Regions from separate parts of the Pantoea sp. SGAir0183 genome, predicted to be linked through region 1. Evidence: predicted binding sites of a transcription regulator. Region 1 holds the regulator's gene; each other region holds the start of a gene.
The links. Region 1 encodes Fur, which represses iron uptake genes when iron is present. Its sites were predicted from a motif close to ATAATAATGAGAACNACTATCAA; they were not measured.
Positions count from the first base shown of each region.

Region 2: C1N59_RS17005 (TonB-dependent siderophore receptor) is a predicted target of Fur. The motif match lies at 2,205-2,227, and genes of this name have one in related genera.
Region 3: exbB (tol-pal system-associated acyl-CoA thioesterase) is a predicted target of Fur. The motif match lies at 8,026-8,048, and genes of this name have one in related genera.

Region 1 covers NZ_CP028053.1:3,129,018-3,138,919, forward strand. Annotated here, with positions in the region: gene C1N59_RS14550 (carboxymuconolactone decarboxylase family protein) at 1-420, shown strand, start outside; gene C1N59_RS14555 (YbfA family protein) at 752-952, opposite strand; gene kdpE (two-component system response regulator KdpE) at 1,209-1,883, shown strand; gene pgm (phosphoglucomutase (alpha-D-glucose-1,6-bisphosphate-dependent)) at 1,923-3,563, opposite strand; gene seqA (replication initiation negative regulator SeqA) at 3,589-4,140, opposite strand; gene ybfF (esterase) at 4,391-5,155, shown strand; gene ybfE (LexA regulated protein) at 5,319-5,594, shown strand; gene fldA (flavodoxin FldA) at 5,726-6,256, shown strand; gene fur (ferric iron uptake transcriptional regulator) at 6,594-7,037, shown strand; gene C1N59_RS14595 (hypothetical protein) at 7,097-7,492, opposite strand; gene glnS (glutamine--tRNA ligase) at 7,725-9,392, opposite strand; gene nagE (N-acetylglucosamine-specific PTS transporter subunit IIBC) at 9,544-9,902, opposite strand, start outside.
Region 2 covers NZ_CP028053.1:3,661,509-3,671,410, forward strand. Annotated here, with positions in the region: gene urtC (urea ABC transporter permease subunit UrtC) at 1-542, shown strand, start outside; gene urtD (urea ABC transporter ATP-binding protein UrtD) at 535-1,326, shown strand; gene urtE (urea ABC transporter ATP-binding subunit UrtE) at 1,327-2,025, shown strand; gene C1N59_RS17005 (TonB-dependent siderophore receptor) at 2,314-4,431, shown strand; gene C1N59_RS17010 (MFS transporter) at 4,470-5,702, opposite strand; gene C1N59_RS17015 (GNAT family N-acetyltransferase) at 5,781-8,132, opposite strand; gene C1N59_RS17020 (lysine N(6)-hydroxylase/L-ornithine N(5)-oxygenase family protein) at 8,134-9,426, opposite strand; gene C1N59_RS17025 (pyridoxal phosphate-dependent decarboxylase family protein) at 9,437-9,902, opposite strand, start outside.
Region 3 covers NZ_CP028053.1:722,133-732,034, reverse strand. Annotated here, with positions in the region: gene C1N59_RS03570 (spore coat protein U domain-containing protein) at 1-466, shown strand, start outside; gene C1N59_RS03565 (Csu type fimbrial protein) at 491-1,012, shown strand; gene C1N59_RS03560 (fimbrial biogenesis chaperone) at 1,031-1,729, shown strand; gene C1N59_RS03555 (fimbria/pilus outer membrane usher protein) at 1,736-4,183, shown strand; gene C1N59_RS03550 (Csu type fimbrial protein) at 4,180-5,154, shown strand; gene C1N59_RS03545 (MFS transporter) at 5,151-6,473, opposite strand; gene exbD (TonB system transport protein ExbD) at 6,789-7,211, opposite strand; gene exbB (tol-pal system-associated acyl-CoA thioesterase) at 7,217-7,942, opposite strand; gene C1N59_RS03530 (hypothetical protein) at 8,638-9,153, shown strand; gene C1N59_RS03525 (MFS transporter) at 9,169-9,902, opposite strand, start outside.

The sequences.
Region 1 (9,902 bases):
GCACCCGATGTGGTGGCAGCCTTAGCGATGCTGGGCAAAGCCGTTGACGATTCCGGGCTGGAAAAATCGCTCACTGAGCTGATCAAACTGCGCGCTTCACAGCTGAATGCGTGCGCTTTTTGCCTCCAGTACCATCTCAATCTGGCGCGTAAGACCGATTTGAGCCCGGTAAAAATGGATCTGGTCGCCCTATGGCGCGAAGCCGGTATCTATTCGGAGCGGGAATGTGCGGCGCTGGCCTGGACAGAGGCCCTGACCTTAATGGTGCAGCAGCCGGTTTCTGATGCGGTTTATGCTGAGGTCAGCCGCGTCTTCGATAAACAGGAGATCGCGTTTCTTACCTCGGCTGTTGCCGCGATCAATGCCTGGAACCGTATCGCAGGCGCGCTGCAGTTTGCCCCGCCGGTGCCTAAACGCTAAGAAGCGCGTAAAGTGCGGTGCCCGTCGGGCCGCCATGTCGGGGCTACGGGCCAGATAACAAGGAAGGGCTGCCCGTGAACGGGTACTGGCGAACGGGGCGGCTTGCCCGGACACTGGGAAGGTTTCCTGCGTCACTGGCGCAAAGCTAAGGCGCAACTAAGCTGCGTGACGGAATGAACAGGGAAAAAAGAGGCGCTGTGTCGACCTTAACACCGGGCCACAGCACACTGCAGGTGAAAACAGATAAGCACGTCTGAAAACGCTGGCAATCCCCTCTGTAGGGATGTGTCCCTAGGCCTGTGCGGCGTAAAATCAAGCGCACAGCAGGGACTTACCAGAAAATACCCGCCGCTGCTTCAGACTGCGCCAGCCAGACCGGTTTGGCGCTGGTTTTGCACCACATCCGATGCAGGTAGCTGTAGAAGCGCGCCCGATCCTGGCGAAACAGCATAACTGGCAGAGCGAGCAGACCTGACAGGATGACCAGCGTTCGGCGCAAAATAATTTTGTGAAGTGGATAGGTGCGGTACATAGCAGCCTCCTGAGTAAAAAAACGTCATAAATGTGATCTGTGTCTAATATTACGCCGGGTTGGATGATTTTACTACTCATCTGACCACTAAATTTGCGTCTTTTTTGTTCTGCACGGGTAAGTTTACCTGGCCGTTATACCCAGGTTAATTATGAGTTACAGAGGTGATCCTTCAACGGATTTCATGGCAACACGGACGAACGCCAGAAAAGTTGATACAGTGTGTTTTCCCTTTTCAGGCAATGGCAGGATTGGTGTGACCACGGTTTTAATCATTGAAGATGAGAAAGAAATTCGCCGCTTCGTGCGCCTCGCGCTGGAAAGTGAAGGCCTGAAGGTTTTCGATGCTGAGACGCTGCAACGTGGGCTGATCGAAGCCGCCACGCGAAAGCCCGATTTAGTCATCCTTGATCTGGGTTTACCTGATGGCGACGGCAAGACGTTTATTGGTGAACTCCGCCAGTGGAGCACGCTGCCAGTTATTGTTCTCTCTGCCCGTACTGACGAGCAGGACAAAATTGACGCACTGGATGCTGGTGCCGATGATTACCTGACTAAACCTTTTGGGATTGGTGAACTGCTGGCGCGTGTTCGGGTCGCCCTGCGGCGTCATGCCGGGAAGCACCCGGATCCGAAGGTCAGCTTCGCCGACGTGGTCGTCGATATTGCCGCACGCCGCGTGCTGCGCGCGGGCGAAGAGGTTCACCTTACGCCCATCGAGTTTCGTTTGCTGACCACATTACTGAATAACGCGGGGAAAGTTCTGACGCAGCGTCAGCTGCTGAATCAGGTCTGGGGACCCAATGCTGTCGAACACAGCCATTATCTGCGCATTTATATGGGCCATCTGCGTCAAAAGCTTGAAGCCAATCCGACACAACCCGTTCACCTGCTGACGGAAACCGGTATCGGCTACCGGTTCATGCCATAAAAAAAGCGCCAGCGGCGCTTTTTTTATTTAACAGATTTATCAGGCGTTTTTCAGCACTTCACTGACAATCTCGACGGCTTCTTTCTCGATCTGCGCACGGTGCTCTGCGCCCAGGAAGCTTTCACAGTAGATCTTATACGCGTCTTCGGTGCCCGATGGACGCGCAGCGAACCAGCCGTTTTCCGTCATGACTTTCAGTCCACCGATAGACGCGCCGTTACCGGGAGCGGCCGTTAAGCGCGCGGTAATCGGATCGCCCGCCAGCGTATCTGCACTGACCATTTCAGGTGACAGCTTCGACAATGCGGCTTTCTGCGCTGATGTTGCTGGTGCCTGCAGACGGTTGTAGCTTGGCGCACCGAAGCGTGCAGCCAGTTCATCATAGTGTTGCTGCGGGTTCTTGCCCGTTACGGCCGTAATTTCTGCCGCCAGCAGACACAGGATGATCCCGTCTTTGTCGGTTGACCAGGGTGTGCCGTCGAAGCGCAGGAATGACGCGCCCGCACTTTCTTCGCCGCCAAAACCAAAGCTGCCATCAAACAGGCCATCCACGAACCATTTAAAGCCCACCGGAACTTCTACCAGCTTGCGGCCAATATCGTCCACGACCCGGTCAATCATCGCACTGGACACGAGGGTTTTACCCACGGCAACATCCTGACCCCACTGCGGACGGTGCTGGAACAAATAGTTGATCGCAACGGCCAGATAATGGTTTGGATTCATGAGCCCGGCAGGGGTAACAATGCCGTGACGGTCATAATCTGGATCGTTTCCGAAGGCCAGATCGAATTTGTCTTTGTAGGCCAGCAGCCCCGCCATGGCGCATTCGGACGAACAGTCCATGCGCACCACACCATCTTTATCCAGGTGCATAAAGCGGAAAGTCTGGTCGACAGCGTCATTCACCAGCGTCAGATCCAGCTTGTAGTGCTCAGCGATACGCTGCCAGTAAGCGATCCCGGAACCGCCAAGCGGATCGACACCAATCTTCAGGCCCGCTTTCTGAATCGCAGGAATGTCGATGATCTGTGACAGACCTTCCACGTAAGGCTGAATCAGATCTTTTTCATGGATGTGGCCGCTGGCCCAGGCCTGATCCAGTGACAGACGTTTAACGTCTTTAAGGCCGTCTTTCAACAGCTGATTCGCGCGGTCTTCCACCACTTTGGTAACGTTGGTATCTGCCGGCCCACCGTTTGGCGGATTGTATTTAATGCCGCCATCTTCCGGGGGATTGTGCGACGGCGTAATCACAATGCCATCCGCCAGTGGGCCGCCGGATTTGTTGTGTTCAAGGATAGCGTTCGAAATCGCAGGCGTTGGCGTATAACCGTTATCCTGCTGAACGATCACATCAACCCCGTTTGCGGTCAGCACGGACAGCACGGACAGCAGCGCGGGCTCAGACAGCGCGTGCGTATCTTTACCCACATAGCACGGGCCGGTAATACCGTTCTTTTTACGCTCTTCCGCAATCGCCTGCGCAATCGCCAGAATGTGCTTTTCGTTAAAGCTGTGACGTCCTGCGCTACCGCGATGGCCTGATGTGCCAAATTTCACCGCATGTTCTGGATTCGCCACATCGGGCTGCAGGACATAATATTGTGAAGTTAATTGTGCAACGTTAATCAAATCGCTCTGCTGGGCAGGCTGCCCGGCACGGGGGTGATTGGCCATTGGCGCTTCTCCCTGACGCTTCAGTTTAAATGGTGCCGCAAACTTTCTCAGCCAGTTCCGATGGGAACTGCATCGACAGCATAATGTGTTCGATCATGCTGCGTTTACGACCGGTATTGGTATTCGTAATGACCCAGTACGGCGTGCCGGGCACATGCTTCGGCTTGGTATGGGTGCCGCTTTGCAGCAGCGTGTGCTCATCGCCTGCAAAATAGATGCGCGTACGGCCCTGCATGGAGGTGGTCGCCTCAGCAAACGCGGCCGTATCCAGACGATAGAGCGTTGACAAGATTAGCATAAAGCGATTTACCGCCCGCTTCTGCTCTGCATATTCATCAGAAAGCAGCAACTCGCGCACCGCACGAACACGATCCTGAGGGCGTGACTCATTCCCTGCCGACTGTGCCGTTTTAGACGGCTGCGAGGCGGCAACAGGCTGTGTTTCGGTCGCGGTGGCTGTCTGACCCGCAGTAAACTTCAGCATACGGCGCAGAATATCGGATGCGCTTTCGCCAATATGTTGCGTGTGGCTGGCAATATAACGGTAGAGCTCTTCGTCAACTTCGATCGTTTTCATCTTATTCCGTACGGTTTTGACTCACGACAGAACCCGCGATTTTCTGAAAATCCAGAGGTGAACACCGGGGTTTCAGGCCGTGTGCAGGTTCTAACATGAAGATTATAAAGTTAAATTCAGACAGGCTGATAGCATTCAAACGGTTTAGGGGCAAAAGTCAGAATATGTCCTAATGCCACCGGAAGCAGCGCACCTGAAAAGGTGAAACCATGATAACCTAAGCGCAGGTCTCACACTTAAGAACTTTGCTATGATTTTGAATGCCCGTCTGCAAACTGAACAATCTTCTGCTGATTCCACACCCGTTCTGCTCATTCACGGTTTGTTTGGCAGTCTTGATAACCTCGGCGTTCTGGCGCGCGGTCTGAAAGATGACCATCCGCTTATCCAGGTTGATGTGCGTAATCATGGCTTATCTCCGCGCGCTGACGAGATGACCTATCAGGTTATGGCCCAGGATATGCTGGACACGCTTGATGCGCAGGGCATTGAGCGCCTTTCCGTCATTGGTCACTCCATGGGCGGTAAAATTGCCATGACGATGAGCGCCCTGGCCCCTGAGCGGATAGAACAGATGGTGATGATCGACATTGCGCCCGTCGACTATCAGACGCGCCGCCACGACGAAATTTTTGCCGCGATCCGAGCCGTCACCGACGCGGGCGTGACGCTGCGCAGTGAGGCGGCCGGGATTATGCGTCAGCATCTTAACGAAGAAGGTGTGATTCAGTTCATCCTGAAATCGTTCAGTAGCGGTGAATGGCGCTTTAACGTTCCAGCGCTCTGGGACAACTATGCGTATATCACGGGTTGGGAAACGGTGCCCGCGTGGCCGCACCCGGCGTTGTTCATTCGCGGTGGTGACTCCCCTTATCTGGACAATCAGTACCGTGACGCGATACTGCAACAGTTTCCCGCCGCGCAGGCGCACGTGATTGGCGGTGCAGGTCACTGGGTCCACGCCGAAAAACCTGATGCTGTTTTACGCAGCATTCGCCGCTTTTTTGCACGATAAATCCGCTTAACTGGCTGTAAAAGTTTAGGATTGGCGTCCATGGTTAGCCTGGAGTATGATGGCGCGCTAAATTTTTGCCGTGGGCGCGTATCCACGGTAAAAGCCAGTAATTTAATCTGCGCAGCGGCACGATCCGTTTGCGCCCATTCAGTTGTACTAAGCCATGGCAAAAGAAAACACTGACCGCACGACGCTCGATCTGTTCGCTAACGAGCGTCGCCCTGGTCGCCCTAAAACCAGTCCGCTTACGCGTGATGAACAACTGCGTATCAATAAACGCAATCAACTGAAACGTGACAAAGGGCGCGGGCTTCGCCGTGTCGAACTCAAAATGAACAGCCAGGCGGTAGAAGCGCTTAATACGCTGGCTGAACAGCGTAATCTCAGCCGCAGTGAATTAATTGAACAAATGCTGCTGGCGCAACTCAAACTGGACTAACGCACGCAAACCGCACACAGAAACAAATGTCGCGGCTTTACAAGTTCCGCCCTTTTGCGTGGTCTGCTATCATTTGCTGAATATGCTCAGGCATTCATTCTATCATCAGGATTTAAGAGGTTATTTTACCCATGGCAATCGTAGGCATCTTCTTTGGCAGCGATACCGGTAACACCGAAAACATTGCAAAAATGATCCAGAAACAACTGGGCAAAGACGTTGCAGAGGTTCACGACATCGCGAAAAGCACTAAAGAAGATCTGGAAGCCTTTGACATCCTGCTGCTGGGTATTCCGACCTGGTACTATGGTGAAGCACAGTGCGACTGGGATGACTTTTTCCCGACGCTGGAAGAGATCGACTTCAACGGTAAGCTGGTGGCGCTGTTCGGTTGTGGCGATCAGGAAGACTACGCCGAGTACTTCTGTGACGCGATGGGCACCATTCGTGACATCATCGAACCTAACGGTGCCATTATCGTGGGCCACTGGCCAACCGAGGGTTACCACTTCGAGGCCTCAAAAGGTCTGGCAGACGATAACCACTTCCTGGGCCTGGCGATTGATGAAGATCGCCAGCCAGAACTGACGAACGAACGCGTCGACAAGTGGGTTAAGCAGATCTTCGATGAACTGCAACTCAAAGAAATTATCGAAGCCTGATAGCCGTGAGCGCAGTGTGGGCGCTGGTCCACACTGCATCAATGGCTTTTCCTATAAAAATAATAGCTACATTTTTGTAACTTTCCGCATTTAGTCTGTAGAATACCCGCATCGATCATCTGCTTATTTCCCTGGAATTGAGATGACACAACGCGAAATGGTAGCCAGCCCGCCCTCCATGCTTTGTACCGCGAACATCGCCACGGTTTCATCGCAGGCAGCATCGGTTTTCATTTCAGCGCATCAGTTCTATAATGAGACGCAAATGAGAATGGCGGTCGATCGACATACAGGCTACATGCCACAAGAGTGACCAAAGTAACAGGACAATATCCGCATGACTGACAACAACACCGCATTAAAGAAGGCTGGCCTGAAAGTCACCCTGCCCAGACTCAAAATTCTGGAAGTGCTTCAGGAACCTGCATGCCATCACGTCAGCGCGGAAGATCTGTATAAACGCCTGATTGATATGGGCGAAGAGATTGGACTGGCCACGGTTTACCGTGTACTGAACCAGTTCGACGATGCCGGCATTGTGACCCGCCACAACTTTGAAGGCGGTAAATCGGTGTTTGAGCTGACGCAGCAGCACCATCACGATCACCTGATCTGTCTGGATTGCGGTAAAGTCATTGAATTTAGTGATGAGTCTATTGAAACGCGTCAGCGTGATATCGCGACCCGTCACGGTATTAAGCTCACCAACCACAGCCTGTACCTGTATGGTCACTGTGCCCTGGGCGATTGCCGCGAAGACGAAACACTGCACGACAAGTAACGTTTGTCAGACGGTAAAGAAAAAGCCGATGCCTGCATCGGCTTTTTTGTGCCTGTCAGTCACGCCACCAGCGTTTCCTGCAGGTAGCGCCAGCGGGGCACCGAGGTGGAGCAGTCCAGAATCGCAACGGAAATGCGGCTTTTATTTTCCCCATTCATCATCTGCACTTCCCGATACTGAATGGTGACCTCGTTAGCGTGCTCTGACAGGATCACATGTTCGCTGGTCGCGATGCGCATCCCTTCCCGTGCGCCCTGTAAGCGGCGAAAGAGTTCTTCAACCTCATTGAGGTTCAGCATCTTGCCCTGTGGCGTGACCATCTGGAAGTCAGGATGAAAATGAGAAAGCAGCAGATGAAAGCTGTCACCACTGTCACGGCTGTGGTTAAAAATATGTTCAATGAGTTGATGTAAGACGACAACGCTGTGTTTGGCTTCCTGTGCGAAAACTGTCATTTTTTTCCTTTTTAACCCGCAAACAAAGACTACAGAGGGTTAGCGTACCTGAAAAAAAATAATTCACACCGGGAAAGTTATTAAAAAAATTAAACTGAGAGCGATTCCACAGAAGTAAAATTAATCGAATTAAACGGGTTCAGGACAAATGTCGGCGCTAAAAAAAATCCACCCAATAAAAAAGGGCGATTGCTCGCCCTTTACCGATCATCTGATGACCATGCGGCGTAAATTATTCGCCGTTTTTCGCCCAGGTATCGCGCAGACCAACAGTACGGTTAAACACTAACTGCGACGGTGTTGAATACACACTGTCAGCGCAGAAATAGCCTTCACGTTCGAACTGATAAGGCGCACTGGCTTCTGCGTCACGCAGACCGGGTTCAACGAAGCCGTGTTTAATCGCCAGCGAATCCGGATTGATTGTCGTCAGAAAATCATCCGCCGCACCCGGATTCGGGACGCTGAACAGACGGTCATACAGACGGAATTCTGCCGGTAGTGCATGTTCAGCTGAGACCCAGTGGATAACCCCTTTGACTTTACGGCCATCAGCAGGATCTTTGCTCAGCGTATCGACGTCACAGGTGCAGTAGATGCAGGTGATATTGCCTTCTTCATCTTTCGCGGTCCGTTCCGCACGGATGACATAGGCATTACGCAGACGCACTTCTTTACCCAGCACCAGGCGCTTATATTGCTTATTCGCCTCTTCGCGGAAGTCGGCACGATCGATCCAGATCTCGCGGCTAAAGGGAACATCGCGTGTGCCCATTTCCGGTTTGTTAGGATGATTTGGCATGCTGAGCACTTCATTGTGCCCGGCAGGCAGGTTTTCCAGCACAATTTTCACCGGATCCAGCACCGCCATCGCCCGCGGCGCATTTTCGTTGAGATCGTCGCGGATACAGGATTCCAGCGAAGCCATTTCAACGATGTTGTCCTGCTTCGTGATACCAATGCGGCGGCAGAACTCACGAATGGAGGCCGCGGTGTAACCACGACGACGCAAACCCGACACGGTTAACATGCGCGGATCGTCCCAGCCTTCAACATGCTTCTCGCTGACCAACTGCGTCAGTTTGCGTTTTGACATCACCGCATACTCCAGATTCAGGCGCGAAAACTCATACTGACGCGGATGAACAGGAATAGTAATGTTATCCAGCACCCAGTCATACAGGCGGCGGTTGTCCTGGAATTCCAGCGTGCAAAGGGAGTGCGTAATGCCTTCCAGCGCATCCGAAATGCAGTGGGTGAAATCGTACATCGGGTAGATGCACCACTTATTGCCGGTTTGATGATGCTCGGCAAACTTGATGCGGTACAGCACCGGATCGCGCATGACGATAAAGCTGGAAGCCATGTCGATTTTCGCGCGCAGACAGGCTTTGCCCTCTGCGAACTCGCCATTGCGCATTTTTTCAAACAGCGCGAGGTTCTCTTCCACACTGCGGTCGCGGTAAGGGCTGTTTTTACCCGGTGCCGTTAAGGTACCGCGGTATTCACGAATTTCGTCTGGCGTCAGTTCATCAACGTAGGCCAGGCCTTTGTTGATCAGTTCAACGGCATAGTGATAAAGCTGGTCGAAATAGTCAGATGAATAACGAACCTCGCCGCTCCAGGTAAAACCCAGCCACTGCACGTCACGCTTAATGGATTCGACGAACTCCATATCTTCTTTGACCGGATTGGTATCGTCAAAACGCAGATTGCACTCGCCCTGATAATCTTGTGCAATACCGAAATTCAGGCAGATTGATTTAGCATGGCCGATATGCAGATAACCATTTGGCTCTGGCGGAAAACGGGTATGCACACTGCTGTGCTTACCGCTCGCCAAATCCTCGTCAATAATCTGACGAATAAAGTTCGTTGGGCGGGCTTCAGCCTCACTCATCTCAAAATCCTCAACGCATAGAATGGGTGGTTTATACCACGTAATATCCGGGTATGATCCACAAAGCGTTGCAGAGAAACAACCGTTTGTTGGGCGATTAAAATAAAAAAGGCAGGAATCGCTTCCTGCCTTTTGTTGAGGATACAGGGAATTAGCCTTTTACTTCATACAGCGGGGTTTCACCGGCGATGACCTGGCCCTGCGTCAGCAGCGTTAAACCGGCGAAGTCTTCAATATTGCTCACCACCACCGGACTGATCATTGAGCGGGCATGGGCGTTAAGATAGTCCAGATCCATCTCCAGCACCGGCTGGCCTGCTGTGACCTGTGCACCCTCTTCCACTAAACGGGTAAAGCCCTGACCGTCCAGCGCCACGGTATCCAGCCCCATGTGCACGACGATCTCTACCCCGTTTTCACTTTCCAGACAGAAAGCATGGTTCGTGTTGAAAATTTTCACCACCGTACCGGCTACAGGCGCAACGACGCGCTTGTCGCTCGGCTTAATCG
Region 2 (9,902 bases), 530 kb from region 1:
GTTTTGGCGGTAACAACGGCTTTACCGGTTTTACGACCCTGCTGGGCTTTAGTGTGACCTCAACCAACACGCGCATCGGCTTGTTTATTGCTACCGTCATGCTGCTGTTAGCAAGCCTGGTGCTGGGCTTCGCGCTGGCCCGCAGTAAATTTGGCCGGGTGCTGACCGCTGTTCGGGATGCCGAAAACCGCCTGATGTTCTGCGGTTACGATCCCCGGGGTTTTAAGCTGTTCGTCTGGACCCTCTCGGCCATGCTATGTGGCCTGGCAGGCGCGCTCTATGTGCCCCAGGTTGGCATTATTAACCCCAGTGAAATGTCCCCGACCAACTCCATTGAAGCCGCTATCTGGGTCGCACTTGGCGGGCGCGGTACGCTTATCGGTCCGTTGCTCGGGGCCGCCATCGTCAACGGCGCGAAAAGCGTCTTCACCGTGGCTTTTCCGGAGTACTGGCTGTTTTTCCTGGGGATGATGTTTATTTTGGTCACGCTGTTTCTGCCGCGTGGCGTGATGGGTTTACTGCGCCGGAGAAAAGATGACTGAGACCCTGTTCACCCAAACTCTGCCAGCCGATCGTTATCGTGCCCAGCGCGATCCGGTCCTGCAGTTGGCTAACATCACCGTAACCTTTGAGGGGTTTCGTGCGCTTAACAATCTCTCTTTACAGATTGGCGTCGGTGAACTGCGCTGCATCATTGGCCCTAATGGCGCAGGTAAAACTACGCTGATGGACGTTATTACCGGCAAAACGCGTCCCGACACAGGGCAGGTCATTTACGATCAGGATAAAAACCTCATCGCCCTGTCTCCGGTGGAGATTGCCCGTAGCGGAATTGGGCGCAAATTTCAGAAGCCGACAGTGTTTGAAGCGCTGACGGTATTTGAGAATCTGGAGATTGCCCTGAAAACCACCAAAACCGTCTGGGCCAGCCTGCGTGCGCGCCTTGACAGCGCGCAACGGGATCGGATCGATGAGATCCTGACGCTGCTGCGGCTTAGCGCCGCCCGCCAGCGAACGGCAGGTCTGCTGTCGCATGGCCAAAAGCAATTTCTTGAAATCGGCATGCTGCTGGTGCAGGAACCGCACCTGCTGCTGCTTGATGAGCCCGCTGCGGGCATGACCGATGCGGAAACTGACTACACCGCAGAACTGTTTCGCAGTCTGGCGGGCAAGCATTCACTTATGGTGGTTGAGCACGATATGGGCTTCGTGGAAACTATTGCCGATCACGTCACCGTTTTGCATCAGGGAGCCGTACTGGCAGAAGGTTCCCTGCGCGAGGTACAGGCCAACGAGCAGGTCATTGACGTTTATTTGGGGCGCTAAATGTTACAGGTATCTGAACTGCATCAGTATTATGGCGGCAGCCACATTCTGCGTGGCCTGTCTTTTGAGGTTAAACAGGGTGAAGTCACCTGCCTGCTCGGCCGCAACGGTGTGGGGAAAACCACGCTGCTGAAATGCCTGATGGGCTTAATACCGGCTAAATCGGGCGAGGTGTGCTGGCAGGACAATATCATCAACGGGCGAAAGCCCCACCAGCGCGTGCAGGCCGGCATGGCTTACGTGCCGCAGGGGCGGGAGATTTTTCCGCGTCTGACGGTTGAAGAGAATCTGCTGATGGGTCTGTCACGCTTCTCATCCTCGCAGGCAAAGCAGGTGCCTGAAGAGATTTACCAGCTGTTTCCGGTATTGTTCGATATGAAATCCCGCCGGGGCGGCGATCTGTCCGGCGGCCAGCAACAGCAGTTGGCCATTGGCCGGGCGCTGGCCAGCCGTCCACAGTTGCTGATCCTCGACGAGCCTACCGAAGGGATTCAGCCTTCAGTGATCAAAGAGATTGGCCTGGTGATCCGCCAACTGGCACAGCGCGGCGACATGGCGATTCTGCTGGTCGAGCAGTTTTATGATTTTGCCGCGGACCTGGCCGACCGCTATCTGGTCATGTCGCGCGGTGAAATTATCCAGCGCGGGCGCGGTGAAGAGATGGAAACGGATAACGTGCGGAGCCTGGTCGCCATCTGATTCTCCTCCTGTCAGGCAGGTCGGCGCGCAGGCTGACCTGCCTGGATCGCGGCACCCTGCGCTTTCTTCCCACCTGAGCCATGCACGCCCACGGTACGCATCCGTGACCGGCCCGTTTCTTTTCCGTCGTTAAATTCTTGTGTAATAACGCACAAGACATCTTGTAATAAATAACAGTAAGTATAATAATTCTCATTTGCATTCAATATGCATAACACCTTTGTCACATGACTTTCTGCGCCTTTCTTCTACCGGGCGCGTTGTATTTGCCTTTGTAAGGGATAAACAATGAGAATGCCTTTTGGCCCGAAACGGTTAGCGCTACTGTGTTCCATCGCCATTGCCGCCCCTGCGGTCTCCTTTGCCGCCGATACGCTGGTGGTGACAGCAAAGCCGGAAGAAACATCGACCACGCCCACTGAAGGCTACACGGCGACCGTCAGTAAAGGGGCAACCAAAACCGATCGTCCTTTGATTACCACCGGTCAGTCCGTTTCGGTCGTGACGCGCCAGCAAATGGCCGATCAGGGCGCAATGGATGTGAATCAGGCGCTTAACTACACCGCCGGTGCCTTCACGAACTTCGCTGGCGCAGCCACCCGCTACGACACGGTCTCTCTGCGCGGCTTCCACGGCGGCGATGTCGATAACATTTTCCTGGACGGTCTGCGCCTGATGAGCGATCCCGGCAGCTATAACGTGCTGCAGGTCGATCCCTGGTTCCTCGACCGTATTGATGTGATCAAAGGTCCTTCTTCTGCCCTCTATGGACAGACGGTGCCGGGTGGCTTAGTGATGGAAAGCTCCAGACGTCCGCAGTATGCGCCTGAGGGACATTTCCGTTTGTCTACCGGCAACCATAACACCAACAGCGCTGCGTTTGATTACACCAATGCCATCAACGATCAGTGGGCGTTTCGTCTGACCGGCATAACGCGCAACAGTGATACGCAGTACGATCACACACGCGAAGAAAAATATGCGATTTCGCCTTCACTGCTGTGGCAACCTGATGAGGATACGTCACTCCTGCTGCGCGCTTATCTGCAAAAAGATCCGTCCGGCGGCTATCACAGTGCCGTGCCTGGGGACGGCAGCATCACCGAACATAACGGGCGTAAGCTCAGCACCGGTTTCTATGATGGCGACAGCGCGCTGGATCAGTTCAAACGGCGGGAGCAAATTTACAGCGCGGAATTCGCTCACCGCTTTAATGAAACCTGGGCGTTTCGCTCGAATGCCAGCTACTCCCATTCCAATGTCGATCTGGATCAGGTTTATCAGATTGGCTGGGCATCACCGCAGTCCGAACTGCTCAATCGCTACTATTCCGGCTCGCGTTCGTCGCTGCAGGCGTACGCGATTGATAACCAGCTGGAAGCCGACTTTAATACCGGTCCGGTGGATCACAAGGTGGTGCTGGGTGCGGAATACCATCAGTACACGAACGATTTACGGGATGCCAGCGGCCCAGCCAGTTCACTCAATGCGCTGACAGGTCAGGCCGTGGGCGTGAATCCGGCTTACGTGTTTACAAATTCACAGCGTCGTTACTATCAAACCGGCGTGTACCTGCAGGATGAGCTGAAATGGGACAAATGGCATCTGGATCTCTCAGGCCGCTACGATCGCATCGTGTCTGAAAACCGCCAGTACAGCACCGATACCCAATATCGTCGTCAGGATGATCACGTCAGTGGCCGGGCGGCGCTGCTGTATGCCTTTGATAACGGGATTTCGCCCTACGTCAGCTACAGCCAGGCGATTACGCCACAGTCCCTTTCCGGACGGGATGGCAACCTGCTGAAGCCAACGACCTCGGAGCAGTATGAGACCGGCATTAAGTACCAGCCCGTGGGCACGTCCGATCTCTACTCCGCCGCGATCTACGACCTGACACAGAATGATGTCGGTAACCGCGTGGTAGTAGGCTCCTATTATGAACCGGCTGGCAAAGTGCACTCTCAGGGCCTCGAACTGGAAGCGCATAATCAGCTCACCCCGCGACTGAGCACGCTGGCGAGCGTGACGGTGAACCATGTGCGCTTCAAAGATTCCATCGACGGCAATAACGGCCACACGCCTTACGTGACGCCTGACTCGATGGCGTCTGCCTGGGCGAAATACCAGTTTGATGCGGGAATCAGCGTCGGTGCTGGCGTGCGTTACATTGGTCGGCAGTGGGCAGACAATGAGAACACCACACGTCTGCCTTCCGCTACGCTGTTTGACGCCTCGGTCCGCGCTGATTTAGGTGCCTGGAACAGCAGCCTCAAAGGCGCGTTTGTGCAGCTTAATGCCAATAACCTGACCGATCGCGACTACGTTTCTGCCTGCTACGGCACGGGCTTCTGCTACTGGGGCGCAGAGCGCACCGTGGTGGCGACCGTCGGCTACGATTTCTGATCCCTCCCAGGGCGGCAATCCGTGCCGCCTGTCACCGCTTATGCCACAGCGGCGCAATGTCGCCGCTGTTTTTCTCGCAGAAAAACACGTACTAACCACAGCCACAGCACACCACAGATCAGATTCAACAGGCTGAAGCCTGCGGTACCGCCATGAAAATAGGCCACTTTGCCTGCCTCAATCCCAAAAGCAAAGACCACCATACTGACCATGCCCAGCATCGCTGCCACGCTGCCCTTCCCTGCCTGACTGGAAAATAACGTCAGTCGGTACAGTCCGGCATTGACCATCCCGCTGCCGAAGCCGTACAGGCTGAGGCCAGCCGTGAGCCCAATGTAGCTGTCCGCCTGCCATAACGTGCTCAGCGCAGCGATCAAAAGCCCTGTAACCACAGGCCAGGCACCCAACCGTAACGGCTGCTCGACGGAGAGACGGCTGGCCAGTCGTCCCAGCGTGAGATTCCCGGCAATCATTGCCATAAAGACCGGCAGTTGAAGCAGTGCGTAATCCAGTCGGCTCAGGCCCAGACCGTGAATCAGGATAACAGGCGAAAGCGCGACCCATGTCAGGCAGGGAATCGTCACCAGGCCAATAGCCAGCGAACCGCACATCACCTGGCGGTCTTTTAGCAACGCATAATAGCCCGCCGCCAGCGACGGCAGCGATACGGAGGTGCGTCTGTCACCTGCGGTTTCCGGCATCGACAGGCCCAGGCCAATGAGCGACAGCGCGGCCAGAGCAGCGAAAAACAGAAACAGTGTGCGCCAGTCTGCGACGGCCAGAAACGCCGTACCCGCCAGCGGCCCGGCCAGCGGAGCCAGCAGCGCAACGTTCGCCATCAGCGCCATCATCTTTACGCTGAGTGCCTCGTCAAAAGCCTCCTGAATGGCGGCATAGCCCACCGCACCGATAAAGCACAGGCTGATGCCCTGCAGAAAGCGCAGCAGGATAAAGGGCCCGATGCCCTGCACCCAGTGCGTCGCCAGACAGGTCAGCATAAAAAACGCAACACCGGTCAGCAGGACCGGACGGCGGCCCAGCTTGTCGGACAGCGGCCCCAGGAGCCACTGTAACAGCATCCCGCCCATCAGATAGGCGGTCAGCGAGGTGGCCACCCACTCCGGGCCCACGTGAAACGCCTGTGTGACCCGCAGCATGCCGGGCTGAATCATGTCATGCGCGAGATAGGTGGCAAACTCAAACAGCACCAGCGATAAAGGAAATAACAGATGTCGTCGCGTCAGGCGCGAGACAGGTTGAAAACGAGCCATCGTCAGTATTATCCAGTAAAACGAGAAAAACGCGGCCGCCAGGGCGACCGCGCTGATGGGAAGGCGGTGATGATCCCGTTAACGCCACTGGGCGACAGGATTCTCCAGCGTGCCGGCAAACTTGAGGTTTTCGGCAGGATCGGACAGGTTGATCATCTGCTGATTATTGGCCAGCTGCAGGCGGTTCAGACAGGAGCGGGTAAAGGTGGGCGCAAACATATCGTAGCGGGCAAATTTACTGGCCAGCTGCGGATGCGCCTGCTGATAATCCTTCACGCACTGTGCCACCAACTGCCAGAACTGACTCTCGGGCAGCGTACCTGACTGGTGCAAAATCGCGCTGATAAAGCGGAAGATACAGTCAAAGACGTCGGTAAAAATCGACAACAGCTTCAGTTCTTCAGGCACGTCTACCGCCAGACGCTGGACGTTCTCCGGCAGTACCGCCTCCGGGTTCATGACGGCGATTTCTTCGCCAATGTCTTTCATGTAGGCGCTGACCGGCACATTGTTTTCCAGCAGCAGGATCAGATTTTCGCCGTGGGGCATAAACACCAGATCGTGTTGATAGAAGCAGTGCAGCAGCGGACTGAGGTAACAGTTAAGGTAACGTTCAACCCACTGTGCCGCAGGCAGGCCTGAGTCGGCGATCAGTGCGGGCAGTAACGGCTGCTGATGATGATCAACATGCAGGAACGCCGCCATGGTCATCAAGCGCTGGCCGGGCTGCAAATCAGGAACCGGATTATCGCGCCACAGGGCCGCAAACATTTTCTTATAGGCGGAATCGCCCTTAATGGCACGTTCGTAATGGCGGTTGTGATAGCCCACGGCGGCCACCTCGCGCAGGATGCGGAAGTTGCAGCGCTGAAGCCAGCTGTCGTTTGCCACCAGCGTTTCCAGCCATTCATTAATCGCAGGCGTGGTCGCCATATAGTACGGCGACAAGCCGCGCATAAAGCCCATGTTGAGCACCGACAGGGCAGTTTTCACATAACGCTTGTGGGGCTGGCTGCGGTTAAAGAAGGTACGAATCGACTGCTGCGCCTGATACTGGTCATCACCGATGCCCAGATAAATAATGTCCCGACTGGCAATATCCGCCGCAAACACCGTCAGCAGCTTGTTCTGCCACTGCCACGGATGCACGGGCATAAAGATATAGTCCTCGGGTTCCACCCCGTGGCTTGTCAACTGAGCCGCGAACCGATCCAGAATGGACTGCCCTAGCTCCTCCTGCAGCAACTGCGTATAGCTCAGCGCGCTGAGGCTGGAGAAATGGGCATGACGACGGTGCACGGCTACCCAGATGAGATTTACCGGCGCGGCGGCCTCTGGAGCATAAGCCAGGTAATCCCGCGCATCGAAGCCGATGCGGCCGTTATTGGCGACGAAGCAGGGATGCCCTTCCGTCATGGAGGATTCCACGGTCTGGAAGTCCGCTTTTACCAGCGCCTGGCTGTCTGGATTCTGCTTCTGCAACTTAAATACGCTGCTGCATAAGGTGCTGCTGATCTCTTCCATATAGGTGGCTAACAGCGCCTGAGGAATGCCGATCTGCGCATTAAACTCCTCAATAAACTGCAGCGCATCCAGCGGTAACGCCCGACCATTCTCCTGCTTTTCCAGTGAGGCAACGTCGATATCCCAGTGGTCCAGCGCCAGACGCTGAGCGGAAAAATGGTATTCTGCTTCGGCACCCGGCACGGCCAGGCGATAACGTCCTGGGTGCATTTCGTCGGGGACGATCAGCTTTTCATGCGCGAATTCGGCAATCGCTTTACGAATCAGTAAACGGTTAGCCTGCAGCCAGTGAGGTCCGGTGAGATGGGCACCGGTTAACAGTGAGGTGGCGTGATTCATTCGTGAGTCCTGCAGTAATGCCTGTTGATAATCGTCGCGCTGACAGAAGGCGAGCCAGGCGGTTTTGTGGCCCATATCAATGGTGTGCTGGTAGCGAAAACCCGCACGTTTGTTCAGGCGATGGATTTTGTCGTTGCGCACATCCGGTTCGACCACCACGCGACTGACCTCGGGGCGGCTGAACAGGTAGTCCATAACGGTGCTGAAGACCTGCCAGCTAAATTCCCTGACCGGGGTTTCCGCGGGCGCGATCAGAATATGCATGCCGTAGTCGTCCGGCTGAGCGGGATAGTATTTACCTACTTCATCCTCGCGGGCGCGATAGCATTCGACAAGGAAGGCCGGTTCACCATTGCAGCAGCCGATCAACGCCGCATTCGGATCCCTGGCCGTCAGCTGGTGGTAAAAGTCGGCGACCTGCTCTGGTGTGTCATTCTGCATTCCCCAGAAGCGGGCATAGTCGCGCGTCACCCAGCGATGAATCAGCGTGGCGTCAGCGGCCTGCATAGGGCGGAGGGTAAACTGGCCTGCCGGGCGGGCGGCAGTGAAAAGCGTTAACTGTGACATATTACGATTCCGATTGAGCCGGGAAAGTCTGGAAGGCAATCTGCCGTTCGACGGGATAGATCTCTTTGCCGGTGATTTCACGCAGCAGCACCGAATTGCGATAGCAGGCCATACCCAGATCCGGTGTAACGAAGCCGTGCGTGTGCAGCTCCGCGTTCTGCACGAAGATCTGGTTGTGGCGATCAATGCTGTAGTTACGCTGAACGTCGTAACGGCCCTTCTCGTCCCAGCGCAGACGCTGGCTGATGCCTTCAATAAACATCGGCGGACGATACTGATAGCCCGTTGCCATCACCAGACCGTGCGTACGGCGGGTAAAGGCACAATCCTGCTCCTGCTGATGCAGCGCGAGCTCGAACTCTCCGTTGGGTAATGCGCGCATTCCGGTCAGTTCTGAATGGGTGAACAGGTTAACGTTCAGCGCGCCATCCAGTTGCTTAACGTACATCAGATCGTAGATAGCGTTGATCAGCGTGCTGTTGATGCCTTTATAGAGATTTTTGTGGCGCGCATTCAGCGCATCGCGTTTCTCACCCGGCAGCGCGTGGAAATAGTCCACCCATTCTGGCGAGGTCATCTCCAGCGTCAGTTTGGTATATTCCAGCGGATAAAAGCGTGGCGCACGGGTTATCCAGTTCAGCTGATAGCCAAACCGATCGATCTCCGTAAGCAGATCGTAATAGATCTCTGCCGCGCTCTGCCCGCTACCCAGTACGGTAATGGACGGTTTTTTCTGCAAATCCGCCTTATTCGCCAGATACTGACTGGAGTGCGTAAAACGCGACCGGAATGGATGGCTGCAGGCAGGCAGCCAGGCTTCAGGACCGGTGCCTAACACCAGCCTGCGGGTCAGCCAGTCCTGCTGCTGCCCACTGACCGTATCGACTGCCCGCACGCGGTAGCACTGCAACGCTTCGTCGTAGCTCACATAGTCCACGCGCGTGTTCCAGCGCAGGTTACTCAGCTTTGAACAGGCCCACTGACAGTACTGGTTGTACTCTTTACGCATCAGGAAAAAGTCTTCGCGGATATAGAACGAATACAGTTTTCCTTTCTGCTTCATATAGTTCAGCAGACTGTAAGGACTGGTGGGATCGGCCAGCGTCACCAAATCGGCCATAAACGGCGTTTGCAGATGCGCACTTTCCAGCATCATGCCGGTATGCCAGTCAAAGCCCGGATTCTGATCCAGAAAGAGGCCATTCAGCCCTTCAACAGGTTCACTCAGACAGGCCAGGCTGAGATTGAAAGGACCGATGCCAATTCCGATAAAGTCATAAATGTTGTCGTTCATCGTACCGTTCTCACTGGTTAGCGGCTTGCAAAGTCAGGTCACGTGCCTGCTCCCGGCCGTAATGGACAATCAGGGCAATGACGTCTTCCATGTCAGCCACCGTAGTGGTGGGATTCAGCAGGGTAAATTTGAGGTACTGGTGACCCTCGACTTTCGTACCGGCGATCACCGCGTTACCCGAGCGGAACAGCGCCTTGCGGATACCGGCATTGATGGCATCCAGCTGTGCGGCCCGCATGTCAGGCCGGGGTACGAAACGGAAGATTTGTGTGGTCAGTTCAGGCGCATGCAGCACCTCAATAGACGGATGGGCTTTCAGCAACTGATGGGTTGCCTCGGTCAACGTCAGGATGGTATCGAATGCTTCCCCCAGCGCCGCCGGGCCCATGATGCGCAACGTCAGCCACATTTTCAGCGCGTCAAACCGGCGCGTCGTCTGAATACTTTTGTTGACCAGGTTTGGCGTCCCTTCCTGC
Region 3 (9,902 bases), 2.0 Mb from region 1:
ATTAACCACGGGATGTCTGGTGAACGGCCAGTCGGCCACCTCTGGCGTCAATTTCGGTTCGTTGAACTTCGGTAGCAGCGCAGCCACCTTTGGTACGTTGAACGCTACGCTGGTCGGCGCGGCGGGTAACGGCATTTATGTGCGCTGTACGACCGGCCAAACGTTTAACGTTCAGGTGACCAGCAGTAACGCAGCACCGGGAACCGTCTACGGTACCGTTTCTTCTGCGCCACGCTATCTGGTGCTGGGCGCCGATAATACTCAAGGCATCGCTTATACCCTCTACAGCGATGCGTCCTTCACGACCGCCATCGCCAACAACACGAATATTGCGCCCAGCGGGACGACCGATCCGACCCTCGGCACCAATTACGCGATCTATGGACGTGTGGTAGGCGGCGGATTTAATCCGGTGATCCCGGCCGGGACTTATACCGACACGATTAACGTTGCCGTGAACTATTAAGTGCCTGTGTTGGCGTAGATGCAGATGACGGTAAGACGGTCACCTGTTTCGTTCACCGCTGGCGGGTTGCTGCTGATCGTGTGTATGAATGGGTGGAGCATTACGACCAGCTCCACAACATTCCAGGTTTCAGCGTCAATCGTGGCAGGTTGCGTGATCTCCGGCACCAATACGGGGATCTTCGGCACGCTCAATTTTGGCACCCAGTCGGGGCTGGCCAGTAGCAGCGTCAGCGCCAGCTATGTACAAAGTTCCACGATTAACCTGGCCTGCACGCCGGGTACGACGCTGAGCATGACCATCAACGGCGGCAGCAATTACACCACGGCCCGTAACCTGAAGCTGGCGAACAATACCAACACGATTCCTTATTACCTCTACAGCAATGCTGCACACACCACGCCGATTCCGGTGAACACAGCCGTGCCATTGAGTTACAGCAACGCGAACAACATTACGTTACCTATTTACGGCTTGCTGCAATTACCCGGTCCGACAAGCGCCGGGGTTTATTCTGACACCCTCAGCGTCACGCTGACCTGGTGATGAAAAAGGAGCTTTACCATGCCATCCCTGCGTGCCCTGTTTTTTCTGTTCGCTTTTCTGGTGTTGCCTCAGGCTCAGGGTGCAAATTCCGTAATGATTTGGCCCATCGATCCGGCCATCGATCCGGAAGATAAGGCCAGTGAACTGTGGCTGGAAAACCGAGGCAATACTACCACGCTGATGCAGGTGCGCATTTTTGCCTGGCAGCAAACGAACAACCAGGAGCAGTATCAGACCCAGCAGCAGATTGTTGCCAGTCCCCCGTTAGTGCGCATTGAACCGGGGCAAAAGCAACTGGTCCGTCTGATTAAACAGATCCCACCTGCCGCAGGACAGGAGATGGCCTATCGCGTTGTGCTGGATGAAATCCCCACGCCACGTGCCGTTGGCGATAATCAGGCCGGGCTCAATTTTCAGATGCGCTATTCGGTGCCGCTCTTTGTCTATGGCAACGGTCTGGTGCGCGACAATGCAAAACCCGCCCTGAGCTGGCGTCAGGTGAATGCGGGCGGTAAGCGCTACCTGGAACTGACGAATCGCGGTAACGGCCATGCCCGACTCAGCAATGTCACCATTGGTGGCCAGCGGCTCGGCAACGGCCTCTATGGTTATGTGCTGGCGAACAGCACACAGCGCTTTCCGCTCAGATCCGCCGTCAGCGGTGAACTGCGCGCAGAGACCAACACCGGACAGTGGCGCAGCGCCGCGGCGCAGTAAATCGCAATGAAGCCGTATTCCCCGCATCCCGTTGCGCTCGCCATTGCGAGTCTGTGTTGTCTGGTGCCCACGTTTGTGTGGGCAGAAACGTTTACGTCGCTTCCGCCGCCGCCGCCCGTTGACAACGGGGCCACGGGCCAGCGCTATATGCTGGAGTTGGTGGTGAATCAGCTGTCACGTGGCGATATTGTGCCCGTGGAGCAACAAAACGGCCACTTCCTGGTGCGGGCAGGCGACTTACAACGCGCGGGGATCCCGGCGGAGAAGATTCAGGGGCAACAGCAGGTCGATGTGAATCAGCTTGCCGGGGTCAACGTGGAGTACGACGATCGCCGTCAGCGCCTGTTGCTGACCGTGCCGCCAGGCTGGCTGCCTGAACAGACCATTGGTGAGGAAAGGAACGGGTCGCGCTTCCCCGGACGCGTGAGTACCGGGGCGCTGTTCAATTACGATCTCTATGCCACGCGCACCGATGTGGCAGGCACGCGTCTGGCCGCCTTTAATGAGCTGCGCGTGTTTGGTCCCGCCGGGCACTTCTCCAGCAATGGCGTTTTACAGCAGCAGATGGAAGGACAGAATCGCTACCAGAATGACGGCTACATTCGCTACGACACCTGGTGGAGCAATGAAGATGAAAACGCCATCCTGAGCTGGCGGGTGGGGGACCTGACTACCGATGCGCTGTCATGGAGCAGCAGCGTGCGGCTTGGCGGCATCCAGATTGCCCGCGACTTTAGCGTGCGGCCGGATCTGATCACCTATCCCTTGCCTGCCTTTTTTGGCCAGGCGGCGGTGCCGTCAACGGTGGATCTGTTTGTCAATGGCTACCGCTCTACTCAGGCAAATGTCCAGCCTGGCCCCTGGTCGCTCACTAACGTGCCTTTCGTTAACGGTGCCGGTGACGCCGTGATTACAACAACGGATGCGGTGGGTCGTCAGGTCGTCACGACGCTGCCGTTCTATGTGTCCAGTAACTTGCTCAAGCCAGGCCTGTCTGACTACGCCTTTTCAGCCGGTGCGCTTCGGCAAAATTACGGCATCAAAAACGCCGATTACGGTGCGGCCGCGATGAGCGGCTCGTGGCGCTATGGCCTGACAGACTGGCTCACACTGGAAAGCCATGGTGAAGGGAGCCGCGATTTGGCCATGGGCGGCGCAGGTGCCCTGTTTAAAGTCGGCAGTTGGGGCGTGATCAACGGCGCCGCCGCACAGAGCCACCTGGACAGCGAGTCGGGCAATCAGTACAGCTGGGGTTATCAATACAACACCAGCCGTTTCAGCCTGGGCACTCAGCATACGGTGCGCAGCGCGGGCTTTGGCAACCTGGCGTTGGTGAGTAGCCAGAGCAACGCCCTCTATGCAGATAACCGCTACAGCCTGGCACGGCGCACAGCGCAGTACACCGCCAGCGTGTCGCTCAATCGCTATGGCAGTCTGGGCGCGGCCTGGATCGACATTGCCAGCGGCGATAACCAGCGTACCCGCCTGTGGAACCTCTCCTGGAGTAAAAATTTGTGGGGCAATGCCAGCCTGTATGTCTCCGCCAGCCGCGACAGAGAGCAGGGAGAATGGAGCGGCGCAGTCTCGCTGGTGATTCCGTTTGGTGAAAACAGTAATGCTTCCCTGAGCGTCGAACGCGATCAACAGGGTCAACAAAGCCAGCGGGCGTATTTATCCCGCGCCATGCCCAGCGATGGCGGATTCGCCTGGGATGCCTCCTGGGCGAACCAGGGCGGCAACAGTGGCGACTATCGCCAGGGCAGTCTGCGTTACCGCAATAACAAGATCGATACCTCTGCCGGCTTCTACGGCGATGACGACAACCTCACCCAGTGGGCCGATGTGTCCGGCTCGGTGGTGTTAATGGACAGCCAGGTGTTTGCCGCTAACACCATTAACGATGCGTTTGTGGTGGTGAAAACCCATTACCCTGACGTGAATGTGCGCTATGAAAATCAGTCGATGGGACGCACCGACCGCCAGGGCTATCTGCTGGTGCCGTCGATCAGCAGCTACTATCCCGCTAAATACGACATCGATACGCTCGATCTGCCCGCCGATATGACGGTGCCCAACGTCGAGCAGCGCTTTGCCGTTAAACGGCAAAGTGGGTTTTTGCTGAACTTCCCGGTCGAGCGGTTGCGCGCCGCCAGCGTGATACTGCATGACGGTCAGGATAAGCCGCTGCCCGTGTCCAGCCAGGTGATTCGGCCGGGACGGGCTACGGGCTATGTGGGTTGGGACGGTATTGTCTGGATGGAAGAACTGGGTGCCACCAATCCCATCCGCGTGATCGCCCCTGATGGCCGCGCCTGCGAAACGATCCTGACGTTGCCTGGCGGTCAGCCGCAGGCACTCAAAACGTATGGCCCGCTTACCTGCCCGTTGCCGCCGCTCCCCAGAGGCGCATCCGTGCCTAATCCCGATAACGCCACTGCCGGAATCACCCCATGAAAACGCTAATGTTGCTGCTTTGCCTGCTGCTGTTACCCTCGCTGAGTTACGCCGCCTGTGCCCTGCCCGCCTCCAGCGCCAGCTTTGGCAGTGTGACCACCTTTGTGGCTAACACCACGGTCAGTAGCACCTCGACCAATGCTGACGTCAACTGCGGGGCCGGCAGCGCGCTGTCGCTGCTGAGCAATAACCAGATCACCTTTCAGCTGACCAGCGCCAGCAACGCCAATGGGACGCGCGGCATCCTCAAACGGAGCGGCGATACCGGCAGCGACAACATTCCGGTGCGGTTATGTACCGACAGCGCCTGTGCCAGTGAGCTCACCATTGGCGGACCTGCGTTTGTCTACAACTCCGCCACCTTAATCAACCTGGCGGGATTGCTGGGTAGTCTCAACTTTGCCATTCCGGTCTATTTGCGCACCCTCACCGGGCAAACCGTGGCCGCCGGGACCTACACGGTGACGCTGAATATGACGGTCACCTACAACATCTGTACCAGCGTTTCGGCTGTTGGCCTGTGTCTCACACCGCAAACCGGCAGCGGCGTCATTCCCATTACTGTTACCGTGGTGCTCAGCAACGACTGTACCGCCATCACTGCGCCCAATATCAGCTTTGGCAGCGCACCGCTGGTCGCCAGTTTTGGCAGCGTGTCACAAACCATCAATGTCCTGTGCAGTAAAGGAAGCACCTATACAGTGGGGTTAAGCAACGGCAATAACGCGGTAAGCAGCGTACGTAATATGGCGAGTGGGACGAACCAACTGAGTTACGAGATTTATAAAGGAACGACCAGTAATCGCTGGGGACCGAGTGGCACGGAACGGGTAAGCAGCACGGCGGCGGATACCGTCAGTACCGATGGGCTGACGCGCAGCTACAACTACACTGCGCGTGTCCTCACCACCCAAAATACGCCGCCTGCAGGGAATTATACCGACAGCGTCGTGGTGGATATCGCGTTTTAGAGCGGCGCGCTGACGGGGGTTCCGCTATGCCGGGCGCGATACTGTTTCACCATGCGGCCAATCAGTAATGTCCCGATTAATCCACAAATGGCCGCAAAGGTCAGCCACGCGCCGGGCATCGCCTTATCGCCGCTGGCGTGGATCAGATAGCTGGAAACGGCGGGCGTGAAGCCACCGAACAGCGCCGTGGCCAGGCTGTAAGCCAGCGAGAAACCGGCGGCACGCACCTCAGCGGGCATAATTTCTGCCAGATAAACCACCATCGCGCCGTTGTAGCTGGCGTACAGGAAGGAGAGCCAGAGCTCCGCCGCCAGCAGGTGGCCGAAGCTCGGCGCGCCAACCATCCAGTGCAGCACAGGCCAGGCGGTGGCAATCATCAATACCGTAAACGTCAGCAGCAGCGGACGACGACCTACGCGGTCAGACAGCGCGCCCATCACCGGGAGCCAGAACAGGTTGGAAATCCCCACAAACAGCGTCACCATAAAGGCCTGTTTGTCACTCATCATTAATACGGTCTTGCCGAAGGTTGGCGTGAACGCGGTGATCATGTAAAACATCACCGTGGTGGTCACCACCATCAGCATACCGGCCAGCACCAGTGCCCAATTGCTGGCGACGGAACGCATAATGTCGGTCATTGATGGATGGTGTTTACGCTGACTAAAGGCTTCGGTCTCTTCCAGCATGCGACGAATATAGAACAGGAAAGGGACGATCAGGCAGCCCACGACAAACGGAATACGCCAGCCCCATTCGGTCACCTCATCATGTGAGAGCAGATGATTCAGCCCCAGCCCCAGCAGAGCCGCGAAGATCACCGCGATTTGCTGGCTACCGGACTGCCAGCTGACAAAGAACCCTTTACGCCCTTTCGGTGCCACTTCGGCCAGATAAACCGAAACGCCGCCCAGTTCTACCCCGGCAGAAAAACCCTGCAATAAGCGACCAAGTAAAATGAGTATCGGTGCGGCGGCACCCAGGGTGGCATAACCCGGGACCAGTGCGATAGTCAGCGTGCCTAACGCCATCAGCCCAAGCGTTAACAGCAGTCCTTTACGACGGCCATGATGGTCAATGTACGCTCCCAGAATAATCGCCCCCAGAGGACGCATCAGAAAGCCGGCACCGAAGGTCATCAGTGTCAGCATTAACGAGGAGAAGGGATCGTCTCCGGGGAAAAAGGTTTTGGAAATGGCCGTGGCGTAGTAGCCAAACACCATAAAATCGTACATTTCAAGGAAATTACCGCTGGTAACATTGAAAATGGTTCTGGCCGCACCTTTTGGCGGCTTTTGTAAAGTTTCACTTTGGCTCATAACTGCTTCCTTGGTTTTTTATCCCTTTTAGCCTGCCAGAGGTGAGATTAATGTGACCTCCATCACCATTGCACTTTACAAACTCTCTGGTTTAAGTAACAAGAAATTAACAGAAGGGTTACAGTAGCGTAACTGCCTGCTCGGCGCAGGATTTGCCAGACAAGATGTGGCAAAAATTCAGGCATAAAAAAAGCGCGTCGGGCTGAACGCGCTGTCTTACAAAACAAGGGATAAACGGATGAAGGAGAAACAGGCGAAACGCACTCAATGCAAGGCTGTGCAGGACGGGTTTAGCCTGCGCACATCAACGACGCGTTATTTTTTTACCGTCTCCATCCCCATCAGGCCGATCTTGAGATAACCCGCCGTGCGCAGTTCATCCATCACGCTCATCAGGGTTTCATAATCGACCGATTTGTCGGCCTGGAAGAAAATGGTGGTATCTTTGTTGCCTTGCGTCTGCTGCATCAACACGTTGATAAGCGCGTCCTTGTTCACCTGATCGTTACCTACGTAAAGCTGCTTATCGGCTTTAATCGAGAGATAGACCGGTTTTTCCGGACGCGGTTGCGGCGCACTGGTGGACGCGGGCAGATTCACACGCACATCCACCGTTGCCAGGGGCGCAGCCACCATAAAGATAATCAGCAGTACCAGCATCACGTCGATAAACGGCGTGACGTTGATTTCATGCATTTCACCATCGGTTTCTGAGCTGTCGTTAAATCGCATTGCCATAACGCTTACCCCAGACGCAGTTTTTGCGCGGCGGCAGGACGGCTGACCTCAGGCTGAGCCAGGTTTCCCAGGTCGATATCGCGACTTTGCAGCAGCATGACCTGCGCGGCAACGTCGCCTAAGGAGGCTTTGTAATTAGCGATCATACGGGCAAACACGTTATAAATCACAACCGCCGGAATCGCCGCGACTAAACCAATGGCCGTCGCCAGCAGCGCTTCGGCGATACCCGGTGCCACGACCGCCAGGTTAGTCGTCTGGGTTTTGGCAATACCGATAAAGCTGTTCATGATGCCCCAGACGGTACCAAACAGGCCGACGAAGGGCGCCACCGAGCCAATCGTGGCCAGGAAGCCATTCCCGCGCCCCGCATGACGGCAGAATGCCGCAACCCGACGCTCAAGACGAAACGCAGTGCGTTCTTTAATGCCGCCGGTTTCTTCCACGCCTGCGGACAGGTCCAGCTCGTTTTGCGCATCATGTAACAGCACCGCGCTGTGGCTGGCCGCATGGAAGCTCTGGGCCGCGCGCGCGGCATCATTGAGACTGCGGGCTTCGCCTAATGCCAGCTGTTCACGCTTCAGGCGACGTCTGGCGGCGCTCAGCTCAGCGTACTTCCCGAAGAAAATGGCCCAGGTCACGACTGAGGCCAGTAACAGACCGATCATGACAACCTTCACCACAATATCGGCATGCTGATACATGCCCCACACGGAAAGGTCCGCTTGCATTAAATCACTGGCTACCACGCTGCTTCTCCAACTTCATATACAGGATGCGGAATAAGGGCAAATGATAGCAAAAATCAATCGAATTGATAGTGGTTCTCATTAGTATTTACAATCAAATAGCTGGACATCGCTGGAAGAAGGGATAACGCGTAGCCGTATCTGTTGCACCGTGTTGCCTGTATCCGGACAGTATGCAACGTAGCGATGAGGGCGGTCAGAAACTGCCTGGTCGATGGCTGATGCGCATGGAGAGTGAGTTGATCCGCAGCCCGCCCTGCTGAGCACGCTAACCGCAGACGCAGGGAAAGTGTTTTGTGGCGTTTAATAAGCCATCGGGCGTCATAATGGCGCGAGAAAAATAATTTTATCCGGTCCAGCATCAATCTGAATTTTCATTGTCAGATAAGCCAGCACGTAAAACATTGAGGCCGCCAGTCAGGGTTTGCCTGTTGTAAGTGGCCGTTGCGCAAACATAATGAAAACAGCCGATGAGTAACCTCTTTATCGCCAGCCTGATGACGTTTTTTCGTCGAATAAAGCAGCAGGGCCGCTGTGCTTCACATAACAGGATCGCTGCCTGCAATCGCCACGCTGATCGGCAATCCGTCCGGGCCCATGCGGAAGATGCGTCACTGAGTGCCGGCGCGCGCCGGTCCTCTTTGGTATCTGTACCAGGCGCTGAGGACTCGCCACAAATGCCGGGACGCCCAGCCTCTCTCTGGCTGTCGCGCGTCTTCCTGCTTATCTCACTGCTGTTGCCGGGATCGGGCATGGTTTCACCCTGTTCAGGGGCGTGCTATGCCGCGACGAACACCTTGATTACGTTACACTTCTTCAGGCGCTGCTATGAATCGGGCAAGCCCTCATCCGGTATGGTGAAGTGTTTCAGTCGTCAGCTCCGCACGGTCGCGCTCATTCGCTTTATTCATGCTTCACGCAATGCGGCACCGCCGGGCAAACTGAAGCGTTTTCACTATGCGCATCACGCCGGTAAAAAGTCCGTCCGGCCGCCATTCCGTGCAGACAGCGGGGAAGCGCCAACACCGGTAAGTACGTCAACCTCCCCCCTGTTCCAGCCTGATACCTTACTGCGTCAGCGCCCTGCGCAACCGCTGCCGCCCTGCCTGAGTCAGGCAGACAACGCGGCACAGCAAAATCTGTTTGTGCCGCAACGGGACATGGACGCGGGCTTACTGCCCTGTCTGCATTGACGGCGGCTGGGCAGGTTAATGGATATCCCCCGGGCTGACGCCCCAGCGGGAGACGGTGCCGCTGTCCGCGCGCTGGCGCTGCTGATAGCGTCCTTTCGCCGCAATCATTGCCACCGTCAGCAAGGCCGGAATCGCTAATACCGCGAAAATCGTGGTAACGCCCCATCCCAGCGCCAGCATTTCCGCGCCCGCCAGCGCACTCAGGATTGCGCCAACGCGCCCGACGCCGTGCATCCAGCTGGAACCGGTTGCCCGCGCCTCGGTGGGATAAAAGCTGGCCGACAGGGCATTCATTCCGGTGTTCGCGCCACCAATGCAAAAGCCTATCATCAGTGCGCAGCCGCCAAGCAACACCGGATGCGTCATCGACAGCCCCATACAAACAGTAAACAGTCCACCCGCACCGTAAATCAGCGATAAGGCACGATGCGATTCAATACGATCCATCAGCCAGCCGGAAAACAGAGAACCGCATGTGCCGCCAGCCTGGAACAGGGCCGTAATAACCGCTGCCTGAACCACGCTAAAACCGTTGTCTTTAATCAGCATCGGCAGCCAGCTGCCCAGGGTGTAAAACAGAAACAGTGCGGTGAAATAGGCGCCCCACAGCATCAGGCTGCCGAAGCGGTAGGTGTCATTGAGGACGACTTTAACAGGTTGCGCGTGAGCCCGACTGACCGGGGGCAACGCCAGCGTACACTGTTGCAGATCCAGATCCGGGGCCAGTTTCGCCAGGATACGGTGAATTT